Regions from separate parts of the Liquorilactobacillus hordei DSM 19519 genome, predicted to be linked through region 2. Evidence: predicted binding sites of a transcription regulator. Region 2 holds the regulator's gene; each other region holds the start of a gene.

Region 1 (8,076 bases), 350 kb from region 2:
ATGAACTGGAGTATCAACAGCATTACCTAAGAATTTAATTTCTTTTTCAAGCAAGAAACCTGCAGCAGCTTTTTCCATATTGCTTGCAATTCCTACATTAGAAGCATGTGAACGATGAGCAGTACCAAAAGCATCGTTTACAAACAAGTCACCGAGTGATGCCCAGTACTTGCCTAATTCAGGATCATTCTTAGATTCTTTTTTACCATCTAAGTCTTCAAAACGTGTATTTTCAACTAACAAAATGTCACCATTGTTCATCTTGTTAATTGCTTCTTCAAGTTGTGCACCGCGAGTTGTTGGAACAAAAGTAACTGGTTTTTTAACCAAATCAGCTAATTTTTCAGCAACTGGACGAAGTGACAATTCTTTCTTATCTTCTTCAGTCTTGATACGACCAAGATGTGAGAATAGAATAGCTTTACCACCATTTTCAACAATATATTTAATTGTTGGAAGTGCAGCAACGATACGATTATCATTACCAATAACACCATTTTTAATAGGAACATTAAAGTCTACACGAATTAAAACTTTTTTACCCGTAACATCTAAATCAGAAACAGTTAGTTTAGCCATGAATTGTAATCCTCCATTTTTTTAAAATAAAAAGCGAAGAGAGTTATGCCTCCCCCCGCCTCAATGAACTAAATCATTTAAAAACTTAGCGTCAGCTAAATCTTAAAGCATGCTAGCAAATTTTTCCAAAGTACGGATCATTTGTGCTGTAAAACCAGATTCGTTATCATACCATGCAACAGTCTTAACAACTTGGCCTTCACCTGAACCAACAACTTGTGTTTGAGTTGGGTCAAATACTGAACCAAATGTTGTACCGATGATATCTGATGAAACGATTCCGTCACCATTATAACCGAATGATTCGTTACCTTCTGTAACTTTCTTAACAGCTGCATTAACTTCGTCAGCAGTTACTTCTTTGTTAAGAGTTGTAACTAATTCTGTTAATGAACCTGTGATAACTGGAACACGTTGTGCATGTCCGTCTAACTTACCGTTCACTTCAGGAACAACTAAGCCAAGAGCTTTAGCAGCACCAGTTGAATGAGGAATTGTGTTAGCAGCAGCAGCACGAGCGTTACGAACGTTACCACCACGATCTGGACCATCTTGTAATTTTTGTGTAGCTGTGTAAGCATGGATTGTTGTCATAGTACCAGCTTTAATACCAAAAGCATCATTCATAGCTTTTGCTAAAGGAGCTAAACAGTTTGTAGTACATGAAGCAGCAGAAACAATCTTGTCATCGTTTGTCAATGTGTCATCGTTAACACTGTAAACGATTGTCTTCATCTTACCAGCTGGTGCTGAGATAAGAACACGTTTTGCGCCTGCTTCGATATGTGCAGATGCCTTTTCTTCTGATGTGTAGAAACCTGTTGATTCAAGAACTAAATCAACACCATCATTCTTAACCCAAGGAATGTTACGTGCGTCTGCTTCTGCGTATACAGGAATTTCTTTGCCATTAACAACAAGTGCATTGTCTGTAGCAGAGATTTCAGCATCGAATTGACCATGAGCTGTATCATACTTCAATAAATGTGCCAACATAGCTGGAGATGTCAAATCGTTGATAGCAACAACTTCCAAGCTTTCTGAAGTCTCAGCAATACGGCGGAATGCCAAACGGCCAATACGGCCAAAACCATTAATACCTACTTTAGTAGTCATACTAAAATTTCCTCCTTTAGGAAATAAAAAATTTATTTTAAAAAGTGTGTTGGTTAAACACTACTTTTTTAAAATCAAGTTTGCTGCTCCCTCATCTGTTATCAGACAAGTTTGTTGAGGAGCATGTTTCATGTATGCAATAATTGCTTTCGCCTTTGAAGCACCGCCAGCAACTGCGAGCACACATTCCATATCGGTGAGATCCTCTAATTGTAAACCAACCCTTGGGATCTTATACACCACACTACCTAATTCATCAAAGAAATACCCGAACGCCTCTCCAACCGCATGCTTTTTTTTAAGCATCTCAATTACAGAAGTAGGCATATCTCTTCTCTCAGCCATTCGAATAGCATCACCGACACTATGAATAACAGCATCACTATTGCGAATCAGCCCTATTACTTTTTGAATTGCTGGTTCTTTGAGTAAAGGCTCAAACGCTTCCTCACTCAACTGCTCAGGGACATACAAGGCACGATGCTGTCCGCCAGTATGTATTGCCATTTGCGAACTAACCGTGTTAGCTTGAATATCTACTGCTTCGCCTACGCCACCTCTTGCAGGAACAAAAAGTAAATCACGATTCTCTCCAACTCTTTTCGTGAGAGCCTTTGCAATCACCGCCATAGTAATTCCACCCATAACTGCAATCACATTTCTTCCACTTGGCAAGATATCAACTAAGGATTCATCGACTAGTTTACCCATCTCTTCTATAACACTTGGCTGCTTATCAGAATCACCTGCTACAATCAAGCATTTTTCAATACCTAATCTTTTTGAAAGTTCAACTTCTTGATGCCGTATGTCTGCAAATTGATCCATCAACTCTCTCAGGCCCTGAATAACATCCTGACCTTTTCCAGTAATAATCATACCAGACCTAGTCGAAGCAATCAGCGCTTGTCCTCGCAAGAAATCAGTCTCAGTTCTAAGCACTCGTTCAGTCAACCCAAACTCCTGCGAAAGAACTCTCCTACCAATCGGTCCCATCCAAGAAATATAACGTAAGATCAGGAACCGCTGCACCATAGTTTCAACCATGTCGGGAGCAATTTTTTCAATCCATTCAAACTCCTGATGCATCATAGTTACCTTCCTAATGGGACTAATATTGTCCAATAGTGTCATTAAACGACCCAGTAAGTAAAAAAACAAAAGTACAACAACAATTTCTCTTTAATTGTTCTCATACCTTATCAACAACTGCATTATAGCAATATTTCATGCCTAATGCAAGTCAGTAAGTTCTTATTTATAATAGTCGTTAATAGCTCATTTATGCCTTAATAATTCAATTAAATATTGCGTTATTCCGAATTTTAATCACGAATAACTAAAAATATGTCCCAAGTAGCGAACAATAAAATCCTTTGTTTGATTCTCAAAAAAGATAACCTTAGATTTAAATTCTTTTTCTTTGTGTTGAGCTACCTATTTTTAGTTCTTCACGATATTTTGCAACGGTCCGCCGTGATATTCTTATTCCAACTTTTTCCAATTTTGTTGCTATTTTGCTGTCTGACAAAGGTTTTTGCTGGTTTTCAGCGGCTATAATTACATTTATATGTTCTTTGATTGTATCAACAGAAATATCTTGTCCTATACTGTTCACAGGTCGCTTGAAGAAATATTTTAGTTCATACACTCCAAAATCACACTGTAAGTATTTTCCATTAACTGCTCGACTAATAGTAGATTCATGCAAATTCAATTTTTGTGCAACATCTCTTAATAGCAATGGCTTCAATTTCTCGTTACCATCCTCAAAAAAATCATGTTGCCGCTCAATTATAACTTCTGCCACCCTCACAATCGTCTCTGCACGCAATTCGATATCTCTGATAAGTTCTTGAAAGTCTCTTTGCTTTTCTTTCAAAAATTTTTTTACTTCATCTTCATTTTCTCTTAAAAACTTATCGTAGTAGTCTTTTTTGAAGACAACTAGTGGCTTTGTCTTCTTGGTCGTTTTGATACTAAAATCTGCTGTTCCCGAAATTTTTTTTATTATTAAGTCAGGGTAAACATATCCTATATTTTCTTGTTCAAAAGCTGCTCCTGGTGCCGGTGTCAATCTTTGAATAAATTCAACCGCATTTTCAATCTGTTTGCCATCTATAGCCAGATTAGCTGCAATTTTCTCCCAATTTTGTTCAACCAAACTCACAAACTCGTTTTCAACAATTAACTGTGCCTCAATTGGGGCATCTTCAATATTTTGAATTTGCAAAAGTAAACATTCTTGTAAGGAACGTGCCCCTACACCCGGTGGATCGAGTTGCTGCAATAAGGTCAAGGCATCCATCATTGTAATATAATCGACGCCAGTTTTTCTGATTAGTTTCCTTAAATCAATTTTTAGGTAACCATTCTCATCAAGTTGACCAATTAAATAAATAACCCAACTCCTAAGATTTGTTTTCCTCATCGTTAAATGCACCTGTGACAGCAGATAATCATACAGCGATTGACTCTTGTTATCTGTAACCATATCAAACTGACCAACTTTGAAATTTGACATATCCGTCGATTTACCAGTATAACTCATTGTCCCCTTAATAGAGATAAAAGGATTATCCAGCTGTTTTTGTTTTAAATACTTCGCAAGATCTTCAGTACTATATCGCAGTATTTGAATCGACTGCTGCATCTGCTGTGTCAGTGCAAATTTTTGAATTTGTTTTTGAATTTGTCCATACCCATAACTTTGTTTGTGGGGCATAAAGTTTCACCTATCTTTTCAACTTGTAAATTTGAATTCTTTCTTGTAGAATAGTATGAGTAATTGCGCCGCTAGTGTAATGGATCGCACGCAAGATTCCGGTTCTTGTAATGTGGGTTCGACTCCCACGTGGCGCATATTTTATCTACTAGTGATTATAAGTGTTTACCGCTTACAAAACAACTATTTGACCATGTACATAATTTAATTAGTCTAGGTTCTATGAACTAATTTAATTTATCATGTATCAATTAATTGCTAATAATTCCTTGTTCATATAGGTAATAGCAATACCAATTATAAATTCAATAAACACAAAATAAAATGTGACATAGGTTGGAAAAATTTGACGTATGGAACATGTTTATCCGGAATAATTAACGAGGCTAGGTCAAAATTCAACTTTTTGGCACAGCCTCTTTTTGTTTTGAATAATTGCTTTCTATAAATCAAAATTTTTCAACTACTCCTGAATTATCCATAATAAACAGCAACTTTTCATTTTTTATGTATGCTCCAATTTTTTGACAATAATTCATATTATATTGAAGATATTTTAAAAATTAGCGATAATTATTTAGGCTCCGTCTTTTTTATTTGACCTTTATTGACCATTAAGTTAAACTAGCAATACAAACATTTGAGTGCTACACTTAGAATGTTAAATTATAGTTTGAGGGGGTCGTCGTTCAATGAATTTAGTACCTACTGTTATTGAACAATCAGCACAAGGCGAACGTGCATATGATATTTACTCCAGACTTTTAAAAGATCGTATTATTATGCTTTCTGGAGAAGTTAATGATGATATGGCTAACGCTATCATTGCACAATTGCTATTCTTGGATGCGCAAGATTCAGAAAAAGATATTTATATTTATATCAATTCACCAGGTGGGAGTGTATCTGCCGGGTTAGCGATTTATGATACGATGAACTTTGTTAAAGCAGACGTTCAGACTATCGTTATGGGAATGGCTGCTTCTATGGCAAGTGTCCTTTCAACTGCTGGTACAAAGGGCAAACGTTTTGCATTGCCTAACTCAGAAATTATGATCCATCAACCACTTGGTGGTGCACAAGGGCAGGCAACTGATATTAATATTGCCGCTGAACATATCTTGAAGACACGTAAGTTAATTAACAAGATTTTGGCAGATGGTTCTGGTCAAGATATTAAGACAATTAATCGTGATACTGAACGTGATAATTTCATGACTGCTCAACAAGCTGTTGATTATGGTTTAATTGATGGAATCATGGAAAACAAAAAGAATCTTAAATAGTATAAAGTCAAAAAATTCAAAGTTAGACAAAGAATTTTGGGCTCTTTGTCAACCGCTGTTGATGGGAAATTTTTAAAAGAAAATCAATTCATTTTCGAATTGGTTTTCTTTTTTTTATTCGAATCGTAAATTCAATTCTAATCCGGGTGTAAAAATGTGACCAGTTTCTATAGCCGTATGCCGTGCGTTTAATTTGTTTGATTTTGCGATTAACACCTTCTAGTGGGCCATTTGAATAGTTGCTTGCCATCATGTTTTTAATTAATGGTAGATATTTGCGATAGGTCTTTATTGTAGTTTCAAGCTGTGGGCTGACTTTGTCAGCTCGATTTAGTGTTTTAATGAACTTTAAATAATCACGCTTTCTTAAGGCATCAACTAGGGAATGCGCAACGAAGTAAGTGTGTTGGTAGGTTGAATCTAACTCAAGACCTTGCCAGACTAATTGTTCTTGGGTGAACCAGTTCTTTAAATGCGCAAACCATTGTGGTTTACGTTGATTTAAGCCAGAATAAGTTTTTAAAAATAAACGCCAGTGATGTTTGAGAACTCGATATTCTCGTGAATTTTGAGTGAATCGATGCATTAACTGTACGCGTGTCTGGTTCAGTGCTTGGAGTCCCATTTGAACTAGATGAAAGTTATCGGCGATAACTTTTGCTTCTGGAAAAATTATGTGAATTACGGATTGATACTGTGCATTGAAATCAATAACTACTTGTTTAACTTTCCTACGTTCAGCTAAGGAATAGTTACTTTCAAAGTGATTTTGGATACTTCGATTAAGGCGATTAGGTAAAACAGAAACTAGCCGATGTGTATCACCATCAATGGCAATAAAACTCATCTGATGACCAGTGGAGCGAAATTCATCAAAACACAACGTAGTTGGTAAGGTAAGCAAGGCGGTCTTAGTCTGAATCGCTAATGAATCAAGTACTCGATTAACTGCCACTGGTGAAACATTTAATTCCTCTGCAATATCAGTAATACTACGATCTTTAGTAAGCTGTAGAATAATCATCTGTTTGGTATCTTCTGAGATTTGACAGTGTGGTTTAACTAGCGACGTTTCAGCACTAAAAGTATGTTGCCCTCTTTTGCACAGATAACGTTGTTTAAGCAGTTTTAAGATAACTGGTCGTTCTTTGATAGGTGGCATCCTGACGTTGATCAAATTAGTTCCAAAACGGACTACTTGGGATTGGCCACAAAGTGGACAGCGCTTTATCGAATAAGTTAATTTGGCATGAATGACTTGTTTCTTGGGATCAGAATTGTCAATACTGATACATTTAATATTTGGGTCTTGGATTTGAAGTATATTTTCGATAGAATAGTCTTGGGACATGTTTTCTCACTTGCCTTTACTTTTACTTTGGTTGGTATGTGGTGGTGCATTTGGGAACTTGTCCTTTTATTGTACATGAAAATTGGGTGTTGATGGAAGTTCATCAACACCCAATATTTTAGAGCCGAATTTTGAATTATGGAATACTTTTATATGTAATAAAAAAGATGCTGAATCAAAAATTGAATTTGATTCAGCATCTTTTTTTGTTTAACGCTTCTCTAATTTAATATTTCATTACCATTTCTTAACTGCTCCGCTAATTCATTTATCTTCCGTAAACGGTGATTAACTCCCGATTTAGAAATTGGTCCATTTTCAACTAAATCACCCAATTCTTTTAAACTAACTTCGGGATGTGTGAGCCTTGCACGCGCAATATCTTGAATCTTAGGTGGTAACTTATTAATTCCATAATTATTATCAATAAATTCAATATTTTCAATTTGATGCTTGGCTGCGTCAGCAACTTTATTCATATTCGCATTCTCGCAGTTAACAATTCGATTAACTGAGTTGCGCATATCACGCACAATTCTAATATCTTCAAACTTAAGCATTGAACTCGTAGCACCAATTAATGATAAAAAGTCAGCAATTTTTTCTGCTTCTTTTAGATAAGTAATATATCCACTACGTCTTTCCGTTTTTCGTGCATTCAATCCATATTTATTTATTAAATCACAAATCACATCATTTTGTTCCTCATACAAGGAATAAATTTCTAAATGATATCGACTTGTTTCGGGGTTATTAACCGAACCTGCTGCTAAAAAGGCCCCTCTTAAATATGATCTAATTTTTGCATCATCTTCTAAAAAGTCAAGTGGAACACCTGTCTTTAACTGAAAGCCATCAAGTATGTCAAGATCTTTCAAGACTTGTTCGCTACCAGTCTTCAAACGAACAATGTACAAATTATTTTTCTTTAATTTCATTTTTCGTCTTACTAACAATTCACTCTCAACATCATAAAACTTTTTTAGAAGCTGATATATCCTGCGCGCAATCGCTGGATT
Region 2 (8,076 bases):
CAGTGTCAGGTGGGCAGTTTGACTGGGGCGGTCGCCTCCTAAAAGGTAACGGAGGCGCCCAAAGGTTCCCTCAGAATGGTTGGAAATCATTCGCAGAGTGTAAAGGCACAAGGGAGCTTGACTGCGAGACCTACAAGTCGAGCAGGGACGAAAGTCGGGCTTAGTGATCCGGTGGTTCCGCATGGAAGGGCCATCGCTCAACGGATAAAAGCTACCCTGGGGATAACAGGCTTATCTCCCCCAAGAGTCCACATCGACGGGGAGGTTTGGCACCTCGATGTCGGCTCATCGCATCCTGGGGCTGTAGTCGGTCCCAAGGGTTGGGCTGTTCGCCCATTAAAGCGGTACGCGAGCTGGGTTCAGAACGTCGTGAGACAGTTCGGTCCCTATCCGTCGCGGGCGTAGGAAATTTGAGAGGATCTGTCCTTAGTACGAGAGGACCGGGATGGACACACCGCTGGTGTACCAGTTGTTCCGCCAGGAGCATCGCTGGGTAGCTATGTGTGGATGAGATAAACGCTGAAAGCATCTAAGTGCGAAACTCACCTCGAGATAAGATTTCCCATTCCTTCGGGAAGTAAGACCCCTGAGAGAAGATCAGGTAGATAGGTTGGAAGTGGAAGTACAGTGATGTATGGAGCGGACCAAAACTAATCGGTCGAGGACTTAACCAAAGAAAGAAATGCGGACGGTAGTTGATTAAGGAAGAGAAATATTAGCTAGTTTTGAGAGAACAAAGTTTTCTCAAGTAAAAGAGTGCGGTGATGATGGCAAGAAGGATACACCTGTTCCCATGTCGAACACAGAAGTTAAGCTTCTTAGCGCCGATAGTAGTTGGGGGATCGCCCCCTGCGAGGATAGGTCGTTGCCGTGCAAATATGGAGGATTAGCTCAGTTGGGAGAGCGTCTGCCTTACAAGCAGAGGGTCACAGGTTCGAGCCCTGTATCCTCCATCTTGAGTCGTTAGCTCAGTCGGTAGAGCATCTGACTTTTAATCAGAGGGTCGACAGTTCGAGCCTGTCACGACTCATTTCTTTTTTATTTTTATATTTGCGGGTGTGGCGGAATTGGCAGACGCACTAGATTTAGGTTCTAGCGTCGAAAGACGTGGGGGTTCAAATCCCTTCACCCGCACCATTTTTGCCGACTTAGCTCAGTTGGTAGAGCATCTGATTTGTAATCAGAGGGTCGGGCGTTCGAATCGTCTAGTCGGCATTTATATTTTTTTGCGGAAGTAGTTCAGTGGTAGAACATCACCTTGCCAAGGTGGGGGTCGCGGGTTCGAATCCCGTCTTCCGCTTGTTTGTTTTTTGCCGGGGTGGCGGAACTGGCAGACGCACAGGACTTAAAATCCTGCGGTAAGTGATTACCGTACCGGTTCGATTCCGGTCCTCGGCATTAAGTTTTATTATTATGCACCCATAGCGCAATTGGATAGAGTGTCTGACTACGAATCAGAAGGTTGTAGGTTCGACTCCTACTGGGTGCATTAATCGGGAAGTAGCTCAGCTTGGTAGAGCACCTGGTTTGGGACCAGGGGGTCGCAGGTTCGAATCCTGTCTTCCCGATTTGAGAGTTGATTGACTTATTTCTTTGGATTTATTAATCGGGAAGTAGCTCAGTTTGGTAGAGCACTACGTTCGGGACGTAGGGGTCGCAAGTTCAAATCTTGTTTTCCCGATTTGAGAGCATGTATATGATGAAGTTATGGGATATTACCATAACTTTTTTTGTGTCTGCAATCTTTTTTAATATTTAGGTTGATAAAAAAGATTTTTGTGGTTTAATCTTTAACAAAGAATATAATATTTTGCCAGTATGTCATTAACTTTGCAATTGCAATTTTTTTCCGTATAATAAAAGTCAATATTAGTCAAATTAAAAAGGATGATTGCATGCAAAGCCAAAATATTTCAGATATTATTGAGAAATACTTAAAGAGTATTTTAGCTGATTCACAACAAGTTGAAATCAAGCGCTCCGAAATAGCTGATCTTTTCAACTGTGTACCATCACAGATTAATTATGTCATTAATACTAGATTCACCATTCAAAACGGATATGTTGTAAAAAGCAAACGTGGTGGAGGAGGCTACATCAGAATTGTCAAAGTCAATTTATTAGATGATTCAGACGTTATAGATGATTTGATTAGTATAGTAGGAGATGAAATTGATTTTAATAAGGCATTTCAGATCATTCAAAGTTTGTATCAGGAAGGAATGCTGACAAGAAGAGAATCTAACTTGATTATTTCTAGTATTGATAAGCGAACTCTTGCTTTTCAAAATAACCAAATCGAAAAGATAGTTAGGGCAAGAATCTTGATTAATATATTGAATCGTTTAAGATACGACGACTAGAAAGTGAGGGGTTACAATGGATAATTTATTTACACCAAGCGCGAAAAAGGTTTTAGTTTTGGCACAGGAACAGGCTAAATATTTTCGCCATCAAGCAATTGGAACTGAACATTTATTACTTGCTTTAACCCTCGAAGAACAAGGTATAGCAGCTAAAGTTTTAAAACAATTTATAATTACAGAAACAGATGTTAGAGAAGAAATCGAAAGAATTGCTGGATATGGCACACTGAAAAAAACTGACAGTGTTGGATATCTTCCATATTCACCCCGTGCAAAAGAAATATTGGCGTTAGCTGGAGATGAAGCTAAACGAACAAATGCACAAAAAATTGGGACTGAACATCTTTTACTTGCTTTGTTAAGAAATAATGATATTCTTTCTTCACGTATTTTACAGGCACTTAATGTTGACACTAGGAGAATGTACCAATCAATAGTGCATAAATTGGGCTTGAGTGAAGCTCAAATGAAAAAGTATGATAAAAAAACAACTAAGACAAATGGGACACCAACACTTAACTCATTAGCTAGGGATCTTACTGATTTAGCTCAAAATAAAAAAATAGATCCTGTAATTGGACGGGAAAAAGAAGTTAAACGTCTTATTCAGGTTTTGAGTAGAAGAACAAAGAATAATCCTGTTTTGCTAGGTGAACCAGGTGTTGGTAAGACAGCCGTAGCAGAAGGCCTTGCAGAAGCTATTATTGCGGGAAGTGTTCCTGATTCTTTGCAGAATAAGCGTGTAATGATGCTTGATATGGGTTCATTAGTAGCTGGAACCAAGTATCGTGGAGAATTTGAAGACCGTGTTAAGAAAATAATTGATGAGATATATGCTGATGGAAATGTCATTTTATTTATTGATGAGTTGCATACGTTAATTGGAGCTGGTGGTGCAGAAGGAGCAATTGATGCTTCAAATATTTTAAAACCAGCTTTGGCTAGAGGAGAAGTTCAAGTTGTTGGAGCAACTACGCTTGATGAATTCCAAAAATATATCGAATCTGATTCTGCGCTAGAACGACGGTTTGCTAAGGTATTAGTTGAAGAACCTTCGAGCGAGGATACAATTGCTATTCTTAAGGGCTTACGCTCTCGCTATGAGGATCATCATCAAGTCGAAATAACGGATGATGCAATTGAAAGTGCTGTACAATTAAGTGTTCGTTACATTGCAGACCGTTTCTTACCAGACAAGGCAATTGATTTAATGGACGAAGCAGCGGCACGTGTACGTATTGAAAATAGCAACGGAGTTAATAAGATTGCCGAAAAGAAGAATCAATTAAAAACATTGGCTGAGCAAAAAGTTGTAGCGTTAGGTTCAGGAGAATTTGAGGAAGTAGCTGAAATTCGAGTAAAAGAATTAAAAATTAAGAAACAAATTGATAGATTGATAAAAGCAAGTACTGATCACGCAAAATATACTCTGAGTGTAGAATCGGAAGATATTGCAAAGATTGTTTCTGAATGGACAGGTGTACCAGTCACGCAGATGCAAAAGAAGGAAACAAATCGCTTGATTGATCTTGAAAAGGTTCTGCACAAACGTGTTATTGGACAAGATGAAGCAGTCTCGGCAGTTTCTCGTGCTATTAGGCGTGCACGCAGTGGATTGAAAGATCCTAACCGTCCAATTGGTTCATTTATGTTTCTTGGCCCTACAGGTGTTGGGAAAACAGAACTTGCCAAGAGTCTTGCAGAAGTAATCTTTGGTTCAGAAGATTCAATGATTCGGATAGATATGAGTGAATATATGGAAAAATATGCAACTAGTCGGCTCATTGGGTCACCCCCAGGATATGTTGGTTATGAAGAGGGTGGACAGTTAACAGAAAAAGTGAGACAACATCCGTATTCAGTTATTCTTTTTGATGAAGTGGAAAAGGCCCACCCAGATGTCTTTAATATTTTGTTACAAGTTTTAGATGATGGATATTTGTCAGATTCAAAGGGAAGAAAAGTTGACTTCAAAAATACAATCATTATAATGACCTCTAATCTTGGAGCAACAGCACTCAGAGATGAAAAAGAAGTTGGATTTGGTAGTACTGATTCAGCTAGTGATTTTACTAAAATGTCAGCTAAAATTCATGAAGTCTTGAAAAAATCATTTAGACCAGAATTTCTTAATAGAGTTGATGAAACGATTGTTTTCCACTCACTTCAAAAAGAGGAATTGCACAAGATTGTTAAACTTATGGCGAATGAATTACTAAATCGTGTAAGGAAACAAAATGTTTCAATTAAAATTACACCTGCAGCTATTGATGTAATCACAAAGAATGGTTTTGATCCTGAGTATGGTGCAAGACCAATTAGAAGGGCTTTGCAAACCGAAGTTGAAGATAGATTGAGTGAACTATTGATTACTGGTCAAGTTAAAATCGGAAGCAAAGTAACAATTGGAGCAACTAAGGGTAAGATTAATATCGTTGTTACTGAAGATGAAAATAAAAAAGAACTGACAAAGCAGTAATACTGTATTTCAAAGAAAAAATTTTAGAAGTGACTGAGTCAAAGGTCAAATTTTCTCGACTGATGGCACATTCACATATGGAAGGGTCATAACAAATAGTTATTTTGTTGTGGCCCCTTTATTTTGAATTAAGATTAAAAAATTAATTCTTGACATAATATAATTATATTGGTATCATAAATAATTGCGAAACTGTGAAATGGGGAGACTGTGATCTATTGTCCATAGAATCCCTTTATAGAAGCAAAAATGGTGTTAATTCGTTAGACGATGTGACCTGTTTTTGGTTTTTTTTTGCCAAAAAAATGTTTTTCTAGTAATTTGTAACACAAATGTAATATTTCGTTGGCTGTCACAGAAAAATTTTGAGAGGTGAACAACTTGGCAGGACATATAGTAAAATACGGTAAACACCGTACACGTAGAAGTTATGCTCGAATTAAAGAAGTGCTGGACTTGCCTAACTTGATTGAGATTCAAAGCGACTCCTACAATTGGTTTTTGGATGAAGGTCTTCGTGAAATGTTTGAAGATATTATGCCAATCGAGGACTTTGCAGGTAACCTATCACTTGAATTTGTCGACTATCAGTTGCTTGAACCTAAGTATACTGTGGAAGAAGCAAGACAACATGATGCAAACTATTCAGCTCCACTTCATGTAACGCTTAACTTGATTAACCATGAAACTGGTGAAATTAAGGCACAAGATGTCTTCTTTGGTGATTTTCCATTAATGACTGAACAGGGGACATTTATTATTAATGGTGCTGAACGTGTAATTGTTTCTCAATTAGTGCGTTCACCAGGAGTTTACTATAATTCAGAACTAGATAAAAATGGGCGTGAGAATTATGGAACAACTGTAATTCCTAACCGTGGTGCATGGTTAGAATACGAAACAGATGCAAAAAATATTGCATATGTTCGAATTGATCGTACTCGTAAGATACCATTGACAGAATTGATTCGCGCTCTGGGCTACAGTTCAGATGACGAAATCATCCAAATTCTTGGTAACACAGATAGCTTGATGTTGACTCTTGAAAAGGATGTTCACAAAAATGCAGATGATTCACGTGTCGTTGAATCACTGAAAGACATTTATGAAAGACTACGTCCAGGAGAACCTAAAACTGCAGATAGTTCACGAAGTTTACTGACTGCACGTTTCTTTGATCCAAAACGTTATGATTTAGCTCCTGTTGGTCGTTATAAGATTAATAAAAAACTTGATTTGAAAACAAGATTACTTAATTTAACTCTTGCTGAAACTTTAGCAGATCCTGAAACTGGTGAAATTATTGTTAACAAGGATACGGTGTTAGACAAGCACGTTATGGAGAAGTTAACACCATATCTTGAAAAAAATGACTTTAAAACAGTTGTTTTCCATCCATCAGATGAAGGGGTTGTGACTGACCCTACGACACTTCAAATTATTAAAGTTTATTCTCCAAAGGATCCAGAAAAGATTGTCAATATGATTGGTAATGGCAACATTGATTTGAAGTATAAACATATTTTACCCGCAGATATCATTGCTTCTATGAATTATTTCTTCAATTTGCAAGAAGGAATCGGTTTTGTTGATGATATTGATCATTTGGGTAATCGTCGTATTCGTTCAGTTGGTGAGTTATTACAGAACCAATTTAGAATTGGACTTTCACGTATGGAACGTGTTGTTCGTGAAAGGATGTCAATTCAAGATATCTCAACTGTTACACCACAACAATTGATTAATATTCGCCCTGTAGTTGCTTCTATTAAAGAATTCTTTGGTAGTTCACAACTTTCACAATTTATGGACCAGACTAATCCGCTTGGTGAACTAACACATAAGCGTCGTCTATCAGCCTTAGGACCTGGTGGATTGACTCGTGATCGTGCAGGATATGAAGTTCGAGATGTTCATTATACTCATTATGGTCGGATGTGCCCGATTGAAACACCTGAAGGACCTAATATCGGTTTGATTAATAGTCTTTCTTCTTATGCACGAGTAAACCGTTATGGATTTATTGAAACACCGTATCGTCGCGTTTCATGGACCACACATATGGTTACAGATAAGATTGATTATTTAACTGCTGACGAAGAAGATAATTATGTTATTGCACAAGCAAACTCACCATTGAATGAAGATGGGTCATTTGTTGATAATGTCGTTATGGCTCGTAATAAGAGTGAGAACATCGAAATAACCGTTGACAAAGTCGATTATATGGATGTTTCGCCTAAACAAGTTGTTGCGGTCGCAACTGCATGTATTCCTTTCTTGGAAAATGATGATTCTAACCGTGCGTTGATGGGTGCTAATATGCAGCGTCAGGCTGTGCCATTACTTGATCCACATGCACCACTTGTTGGAACAGGGATTGAATATAAGACTGCACATGATTCAGGGGTAGCTTTAATTAGTAAGAGTGAAGGAACTGTCGAATATGTAGATGCACGCGAAATTCGTGTTCGTCGTGCTGATGGTTCACTTGATAAATATAAATTAATGAAATTCCGTCGTTCTAACGGTGGTAAGAACTATAATCAAAGACCGATTGTTCGTGTTGGAGACCATGTTGATTATGATGAAGTTCTAGCTGACGGTCCATCAATGGAAAGCGGTGAATTGGCATTAGGACAAAACCCATTGATTGCCTTTATGACTTGGGATGGTTATAACTTTGAAGATGCCATTGCTATTAACGAACGTTTAGTCAAGGAAGATGTGTATACTTCTATTCATATTGAAGAACACGAATCAGAAGCACGTGATACCAAGTTAGGGCCTGAAGAAATGACGCGCGAAATCCCTAATGTTGGTGAAGATACATTACGTGATCTGGATGAATTTGGAATTGTCCGTATTGGTGCTGAAGTTCATGATGGTGATATTTTAGTTGGTAAGGTTACTCCTAAGGGTGTGACAGAATTATCTGCTGAGGAACGCTTATTGCACGCAATCTTTGGAGAAAAAGCACGCGAAGTTCGTGATACTTCATTGCGTGTACCTCATGGTGGCGGCGGAATTGTACAAGATGTAAAAATCTTTACACGCGAAGCTGGGGATGAATTATCTCCAGGGGTCAACATGATGGTCCGTGTATATATTGCACAAAAACGTAAGATCCAAGTTGGTGACAAGATGGCCGGACGTCATGGAAACAAAGGAACGGTTTCGATTGTTATTCCTGAAGAGGATATGCCATTTATGCCAGACGGTACTCCAATT
Region 3 (8,076 bases), 890 kb from region 2:
TGGAGCTGGAAAAACGACATTATTAAAAATGGTAACAACTTTATTACATCAAGATACGGGAGAAATTTTGTTGAATGGATTTAATACGGTCACAGAAAGGCGCATGGCTCGCCAACAATTTAGTGTGACTGGTCAGACTACGGCAATTGATCAGGATTTGAGTGCACGTGAGAATTTATTGATATTTGCTAGACTAAATGGATTGTCAAGAAGGGTTGCACAGATTCGTGCAGCAGAATTATTAACCGATTTTGACTTAATCAATTCAGCAGATCAAGCATTGGTAACATTTTCTGGTGGGATGCGGCGTCGTTTAGATTTAGCAGTTAGCTTGATTGGAAGTCCAAGTATTCTATTTTTGGATGAGCCAACAACAGGACTAGATCCAAGAACACGAATACAGATGTGGCAGGCTATTCAAAAACTGGTAGCAAATGGTTCGACAGTTTTGTTAACTACTCAGTATTTGGAAGAAGCAGATCAATTAGCGGATAGGATTGCACTCATTGATCATGGTGAAATGATTGTAACTGGGATACCCAAGGAATTAAAACAAAAAGTAGGTGGAACAAAACTTCAATTTGAGGTGTTAGATTTACAAAGACTTTCGCAAGCTCGTAACATTATGGAAAATATTGTAAAACAACATGTGAGCGTTGATGATCAAACCTTGATTGTGATATTTGATAGTACTGGTATGCAATTAGTTAATTCAATATTGAATCAACTTCAAGATTCGGGAATATTAATTACCAATTTGAGAATAGTTCCTCCCTCATTGGATGATGTTTTTTTGAAGATGACCGTTGGTAAAAACTAAGGAGAAAAATTATGAAATTAAGTGTAACAAAGAATCAAGTTATTAGTAATGTACTTACTATGACTTACCGTAACTTACTAAAAACGTTGCATAATTCAGATAATCTCAGTGATGTTATTATTCAACCTGTGATCTTTACGCTATTATTCGGTTATTTGTTTGGTGGAGTTATTGCAGGTAGTGTGCATGCTTACTTGCCAATGCTTGTATCAGGAATTCTAGTTCAAAGCATTTTAAACGCGGCCTCAGGTTCAGGACAACAATTACGTGAAGATATTAATGGTGGAATTTTTGATCGCTTTAAGGTCTTACCTATTTCGCCTATTGCACCATTAGCAGGACAGTTACTAGGTGATATCTTTCGATTACTGATTTCGGGAGTAATGACCTTAACAACATCTTTTTTGATGGGGTGGAGACCCTCGGTGAACATTTTTATGCTTGGAATTGCTACTTTATTAGCTATTTTTATTGGCTGGTCAATTTCTTGGGTTTTTGCTTTAGTTGGTTTACTAGTTAAGAAGGCAGAATTAATTGGTAGTTTGTCAATGATTATTATCTTGGTAATGACATTCTTATCCAATGCTTTTATTCCAATAAAGACATTACCAACTTTTTTGCAACCTGTAGTTAGAATCAATCCGGTCAGTCTGACTATTACTGCAATCAGAACAATTCTGAAAACCGGTAATTGGAGTAATAATGCTACAATGGTGTTCATTAGTGGTGTGGTAATTATTATGTTTTTTATGCCAATAACTGTTTTTGTTTATCAACGACGTAGTTAGTATCCCCAAACTTATGAAGGTTGTTGTTTTTAAATAAGAAAAGTATTTTTCATCTAAATTTCGAAACCGTTAAAAAATAGATAAATATTGCTAATTTGACTATTTCATAAAAATAAAAAAGCGTGCAAAAATCTTCTTTTGATTTTTGCCACGCTTTTTATTTTGAAGGGTTTATTATTATTTATCTTAAAGTTGAACTTTTTTTATAATAAAACATAAGCCAATTATTATTCAAATGAGATATATTGACTTGGCAACCAAAAGCCACTAGTTAACCTATACCATGTGATTTCATCAGAGGTGACTGTGTGTCCAAGTTGAACTTTTGTTCCATGCTTTAGTTTCCCAGCTATTTTGCCAAAAGGTCTATCATAAAGAAAGACAGACTCGTCAGCAATATAATCTACGGTACCATTGATAAGGCTGGCAAGTTTTACAGAATCATCAAGGTGTTGTCCTTCAGTAAAATCCTTTGAATATACAGACATGCGGACACTATCGAAAGCAATCCAAAGCGGGCCGCCAATACAATACCATTTTGTATTATCCGTGGTTGTAATTACTGAGAAGGTTTTCCAGATAGTTTGAGGAGATAAGGTGATTTTAAGTTGACGACCTTCTGGAGAACTATAAACAGGTACAGAACTTTTCATTTTAAAATAGAGAGTTGACTGCTCATTAGTAAGCCATACACGCCGTCGGTAAAAGAATGTTAAGGAAGAACTTTCTGAAGAACGAATCCCCCTAATTGTTCCTTTGACATTCATTAGACTGTATTCGGGTACAGAAGGTGAGTATAATTGATATGCATCACCCAAATATCCCTTGGACAGTTTAGGTGGAAGAATTAACTCGGTTGTATCCATATCTCTACAAAAAATCCAAATAGCTCCTGCTATTTTTTTCTGGAATGTCAAAGTTAAGATGGCATAGTGAGCAACATAAAATTTTGTGAATCCTTTAAAATTAATTAAATCAAAATTTTCAAGAGACTTAATCCGGTAATGAATTTTTTCACCAAGGCGCCCACTTACAATTTGCGGTGTTGTAAGTTCATTGCCATCTTCATCTGCATAGATAATTAACAAAACAGAGTCTTGAAAATCTTTTTTCCTAAATGAGGTTTTAGGTGCAACTTCAACTGTATTTTTATTTTCTTTCACAGATTTCAATTCGGGAGAGTTCTTCCGTGTAGGTTGTATATCTTTTTTATTTTTGTTACTTGAATATTTTCTTTTTGAATCTCGTGATAATAAATTTTTAATGAATTTGGGAAATTTCAAGAATGCACCGCCTTAGAAACAAGTAGAAAAGATTATTACTTCAATTTCAATTTTTAAATGAGATATCAACAACTCTATTACCAGTAATAATTGTTACATCGTTGATTGACCGGTTTGTTAGTTTTTCGAGTACGAAACTAATTTCTTCCACAGTAATTCCACGTACTTTGTTGGAAATAACAATCTCACTAGTTGTTGCATTTTTCTTGAAAACCACACGTGTATTGCCAAGTGTATAAATTTTGATGAAGTGATTAATAGAACTTTCAAGTTCATGTTTTATCTTTCTGGAGTAACTGCCACTAACGTCGATAAGATGCATTATAATTCCTCCCCGTACTGTTAATTGTTTTTATGCCTCTATTATAATATAAAACAGGATACATACTATAGGAAAATGCTACGAAAAAAGGAAATGTAATTGGATTTACACTTCCTTTTTGATTAAAAGTTAATTTTTTGTTTGTTTATTAACATTAACAATCTTGGGTGCATCAATTATTATTTGATTATCAACCAATTTTGCTTCAAATTCTTTTGTATTTGGATGTTGAAGATAATAATCAGCGACACTATCTTCAAGTTGTTCTTGAATAACACGTCTGAGTGGACGAGCACCCATTTGAGGACTGTAACCTAAATCAACCAGTTTATCTTTAACTTCATCGGTTACACTTAACGAAAGTCCTTGTTGAGACATCATACCATTAACTTCATCTAACATTAATGACACTATTGAAACTAAGTCTTCCTTATTCAATGCATTAAATTCAACAATATCATCGAACCGATTTAGAAATTCGGGCTTAAAGTATTTAGTAAGTTTGTCTAATACAGAGTGTGTATTTCCACTGGCAGCAGCTCCAAAACCAACACTTGCAACAGAATCTCCGCTTCCTGCATTTGAAGTCATGATAATGATAGTATCTTTAAAACTAACAGTTCTACCTTGAGAATCAGTTAGACGTCCATCATCGAGTATTTGTAAGAACATATGCATTACATCTGGATGTGCTTTTTCTACTTCATCGAGTAACAATAAACTGTATGGATGCCGACGAACCTGTTCGGTTAATTGACCAGCTTCTTCATATCCAACATATCCAGGAGGGGAACCAATCAATTTTGAGACTGAATGTTTTTCCATATACTCACTCATATCAAAACGAAGCATTGAATCTGAGGAACCAAACAGTTCTTTTGCCAATTGTTTGGCTGTCTCTGTTTTTCCTACACCGGTAGGCCCTACAAATAGGAAAGAGCCGATAGGACGTCCAGATTTATTAAAACCGACACGATTGCGTCTGATTGCACGAGCAACCTTATTAACAGCATCTTTTTGTCCAATAATATGAGAATCTAGTGAAATTGCTAGATTCTTTAATTGTGTTTGTTCCTTTTCTTGTAGTTCGCCTACTGGAATGTTGGTTTTTTCTTCAATGATTTTTTCCATATCTTTTTCAGTGATTACTGGAGAATTTTCAGCATCAACTTGTGTTTCTTTCATCGAAGTCAGTTTATTTAATTGATCACGATAATAAGCAGCTTTTTCGTAATCCTCCGAGCTCAACGCAATTTGTTTTTGTTCTTGCGCATTTTTTATTTTTTGTTCTATAACATGAGGATCAATAGCTTGAATTGTCAAATTTTTACGTGAACCTGATTCATCAAGCAAGTCGATTGCCTTATCTGGTAAAAAGCGGTCCTGAATATAGCGGCTAGATAACTTAACTGCTGCATTTATAGCTTCAGGAGTGTAGCGAACGTGATGATATGACTCATATTTAGTTTGAATACCTTCAAGTATTTTGATTGTTTCATTAATAGAAGGCTCATCAACTTGGACAGGCTGAAGTCTTCGAGCGAGTGCTGCATCTTTTTCAATAGTGCGATATTCATTTAAAGTGGTTGCACCTACTAATTGAAGCTCACCGCGAGCCAGAGCAGGCTTTAATACATTACCAGCGTCCATACCACCCTCAGCATTACCAGCACCTACAATTTCGTGAATTTCGTCGATAAAAAGAATAATATTTTGATTCTGTTTTAACTCGTTCATTAGTAGTTGCATCCGTTGTTCGAATTGACCACGTACACCGGTTCCCTGAACTAAAGATACTACGTCTAAACGAATAACGTGTTTATCCAGTAACTTCTGAGGTACGTCACCATCAACAATCTTTTGGGCTAATCCTTCGACAACAGCAGTTTTACCAACACCTGCTTCACCTATTAAGACAGGATTATTTTTTGTTCTCCGGTTTAAGATTTCAATTACACGTGAAATTTCATTGTCACGACCGATTACGGGGTCAATCTTGTTGTTTTTTGCTTCATTTGTTAAATCTAAACCGAATTGTGCTAGAATTCCATTGTTGCCACGTCTACCTCCACCATTACCCGAGAATTGAGCTGCCTGTGGAGCACCTTGCTGGGACTGCTGGGTAGCTGCTGAGCTGTCTCCGAGTGATCGGAAGATATCGTTAAGACTCCCAAAACCAAAGGGATCTTGCATGGCATTGCTTTCACCATTTCTTTGAGACTGTTCTTTTAAAGCACGGTAGCAGTTTTGGCAAAGGTCGATTGATGCTTGCTGACCATTAAGACTTGTTGAAAGATGTATTGTGGCTGCGTTTTTTTTGCAATTTTGACATAGCATTAAGAACTCACTACCTTTCTTGAAATTATTTGACTATCTTTGACCTTTGAAAGTAGTATACTTTTTTTTAATTGGTAGTTCAAGCATTAAGTCTTCTCACAATTTGTTTTTCAGGAAAAAAGTAAGTATCATTAAGGGGACATAAAAAGGAGTGATAGCATGGAGGAGACATTTAAGGATAAGTTAGAAAAATTAGCTAATGGTGAAATCACAGAAATTAAAATAACGGCTGAGAATTTTATGGACTTTCAAGAGGAGTTTATGAATTTTCCACAACGGAAAAGAGTAGTGGGAATTGCTGGTCATAATGGGCAAATTATATATCATTTTGAAAGATAATCAAATTAGAAAAGATGACGGGAAAAAAATAAAAAACTTGTATTGTAAAACTTGTATTGTAATTTGATTCATGCTAACATTTATTTTTAGTAGGAACGATTCTGTCATTATATAATGAAAACGCGTTCTTGTAATGCTTTCATTCACAGATGAGTTCTTAAAATACTTTATTTATAACGTAAAGGAGTCCGACTAGACATGGAAAAGAAAGAATTTCATATTATCGCAGAAACAGGTATTCACGCTCGCCCAGCAACACTTTTGGTACAAGCAGCAAGCAAGTTCAATTCAGATATTACTTTAACTTATAAAGAAAAATCTGTTAACTTGAAATCAATTATGGGTGTTATGTCACTTGGTGTTGGTCAAAATGCTGATGTTACAATCAGTGCTGATGGTGCAGATGAAACAGATGCACTTGCAGCAATTGCTGACGCAATGACAAAGGAAGGACTTGCTGAATAATGTCTGAAATGTTGAAGGGTATTGCTGCAAGTGATGGTATCGCTGCAGCAAAGGCATACATGCTCGTTCAACCAGATTTATCGTTTTCCGAAAGTTCTGTTGAAGATACAGAAGCTGAGACTAAGCGGTTGGACGATGCGGTTGAAGCTGCTAAAGCTGATCTTAAGATTATCAAAGAGAAGGCTGCTGCCAATTTAGGTGCAGAAGAAGCAGAAGTTTTTGAAGCACATTTAACTATTTTATCTGATCCAGAGTTGATTGGGAACATCAAGGATAAGATTACAAATGATAAGGTTAATGCTGAAAAAGCTTTGAAAGATGTAACAGATATGTTTATCGCAATGTTTGAGGGTATGACAGATAATGCTTATATGCAAGAACGTGCAGGCGATATTCGAGACGTTACTAAGCGTGTTTTGAGCCATTTGCTAGGAGTTAACTTACCTAACCCTGCTTTAATTAATGAAGAGGTAGTTATTGTAGCACATGACTTAACTCCATCTGATACTGCACAATTAGATAGGAACTTTGTAAAGGGCTTTATCACTGATATAGGTGGACGTACTTCACATTCAGCTATTATGTCAAGAACCCTTGAAATTCCTGCTATTGTTGGTTCAGGAGATGCTACTAGTGCAATTAAAGAGGATCAAACTGTCATCATCGATGGTATTGAAGGCGAAGCGATTATTGAACCTTCTGCTGAGGAATTGAAGAAGTATGAAGATAAAGCTTCTGATTTCGCCAAGCAAAAGGCTGAATGGGAAGAATTGAAGGATGCTAAGACCCTTACAGCAGATGGCAAGCAATTCACTTTGGGTGCTAACATTGGTACACCAAAAGATGTAGCAGGTGCAACTGATAATGGTGCAGAAGCTGTTGGTTTATTCCGTTCGGAGTTTTTATACATGGATGCGAGTGAACTTCCTAGTGAAGATGATCAATTCGAAGCGTATAAACAAGCCGTTGAGGGTATGGGTGGTAAGCAAGTTGTTGTCCGCACAATGGATATAGGTGGAGATAAAGAATTACCTTACTTACCATTACCTGAAGAGATGAATCCATTCTTAGGCTATCGTGCTATTCGTATTAGTTTAGATAAGCAAGATATTTTTAGAACACAGCTGAGAGCTTTGTTGCGTGCATCTAATTATGGACGTTTAGCAATTATGTTCCCAATGATTGCTACTGTAAAAGAATTCAAAGCTGCTAAAGCAATTTTCGAAGAAGAAAAAGCAAAATTTGTTCAGGCTGGAAAGCCTGTCTCAGATGATATTGAAGTCGGTATGATGATGGAAATTCCTGCGGCAGCGATGATTGCTGACAAATTGGCTAAATATTCTGACTTCTTTAGTATTGGGACAAACGATTTGATCCAATATACAATGGCTGCTGACCGTGGAAACGAGCGAGTTTCTTATTTGTACCAACCTTACAACCCATCAATTCTACGTCTTATTAAGAACATTATTGATTCTTCTCATGCAGAGGGTAAATGGACTGGTATGTGTGGTGAGATGGCTGGTGATCAGATTGCTGTACCTATTTTAGCTGGACTTGGTCTTGATGAATTTTCAATGAGTGCAACCTCAATTCTTAAGACTCGTAGTTTAATGAAAAAATTAGATACGGAAAAAATGAAAAAATTAGCTGAAAAAGCAGTCAATGAATGTGAAACAACTGAGGAAGTTATCTCCTTAGTTAAGGAATTTACAGATTAAT

Evidence for each region. The regulator CtsR, encoded in region 2, represses protease genes until heat stress. The targets are predictions, from matches to a motif close to TTGGTCAAAAAAGGTCAAANA.
Region 1: clpP (ATP-dependent Clp endopeptidase proteolytic subunit ClpP) is a predicted target of CtsR. The motif match lies at 5,015-5,035, and genes of this name have one in related genera.
Region 3: G6O70_RS10900 (ATP-dependent Clp protease ATP-binding subunit) is a predicted target of CtsR. The motif match lies at 5,577-5,597, and genes of this name have one in related genera.

The regions. Positions count from the first base shown of each region.
Region 1 is NZ_CP049303.1:956,966-965,041, reverse strand. It holds gene G6O70_RS05850 (phosphoglycerate kinase) at 1-579, opposite strand, end outside; gene gap (type I glyceraldehyde-3-phosphate dehydrogenase) at 682-1,695, opposite strand; gene G6O70_RS05840 (sugar-binding transcriptional regulator) at 1,756-2,784, opposite strand; gene rpoN (RNA polymerase factor sigma-54) at 3,104-4,420, opposite strand; tRNA gene G6O70_RS05830 (tRNA-Arg) at 4,486-4,557, shown strand; gene clpP (ATP-dependent Clp endopeptidase proteolytic subunit ClpP) at 5,113-5,706, shown strand; gene G6O70_RS05820 (ISL3 family transposase) at 5,795-7,057, opposite strand; gene whiA (DNA-binding protein WhiA) at 7,279-8,076, opposite strand, start outside.
Region 2 is NZ_CP049303.1:606,543-614,618, forward strand. It holds rRNA gene G6O70_RS04055 (23S ribosomal RNA) at 1-674, shown strand, start outside; rRNA gene rrf (5S ribosomal RNA) at 758-874, shown strand; tRNA gene G6O70_RS04065 (tRNA-Val) at 881-953, shown strand; tRNA gene G6O70_RS04070 (tRNA-Lys) at 958-1,030, shown strand; tRNA gene G6O70_RS04075 (tRNA-Leu) at 1,053-1,137, shown strand; tRNA gene G6O70_RS04080 (tRNA-Thr) at 1,143-1,215, shown strand; tRNA gene G6O70_RS04085 (tRNA-Gly) at 1,229-1,300, shown strand; tRNA gene G6O70_RS04090 (tRNA-Leu) at 1,313-1,398, shown strand; tRNA gene G6O70_RS04095 (tRNA-Arg) at 1,416-1,489, shown strand; tRNA gene G6O70_RS04100 (tRNA-Pro) at 1,495-1,568, shown strand; tRNA gene G6O70_RS04105 (tRNA-Pro) at 1,608-1,681, shown strand; gene G6O70_RS04110 (CtsR family transcriptional regulator) at 1,896-2,363, shown strand; gene G6O70_RS04115 (ATP-dependent Clp protease ATP-binding subunit) at 2,380-4,845, shown strand; gene rpoB (DNA-directed RNA polymerase subunit beta) at 5,218-8,076, shown strand, end outside.
Region 3 is NZ_CP049303.1:1,959,489-1,967,564, reverse strand. It holds gene G6O70_RS10920 (ATP-binding cassette domain-containing protein) at 1-820, shown strand, start outside; gene G6O70_RS10915 (ABC transporter permease) at 832-1,608, shown strand; gene G6O70_RS10910 (MucBP domain-containing protein) at 1,836-2,891, opposite strand; gene G6O70_RS10905 (DUF1827 family protein) at 2,938-3,213, opposite strand; gene G6O70_RS10900 (ATP-dependent Clp protease ATP-binding subunit) at 3,343-5,550, opposite strand; gene G6O70_RS10895 (hypothetical protein) at 5,710-5,889, shown strand; gene G6O70_RS10890 (phosphocarrier protein HPr) at 6,088-6,354, shown strand; gene ptsP (phosphoenolpyruvate--protein phosphotransferase) at 6,354-8,075, shown strand.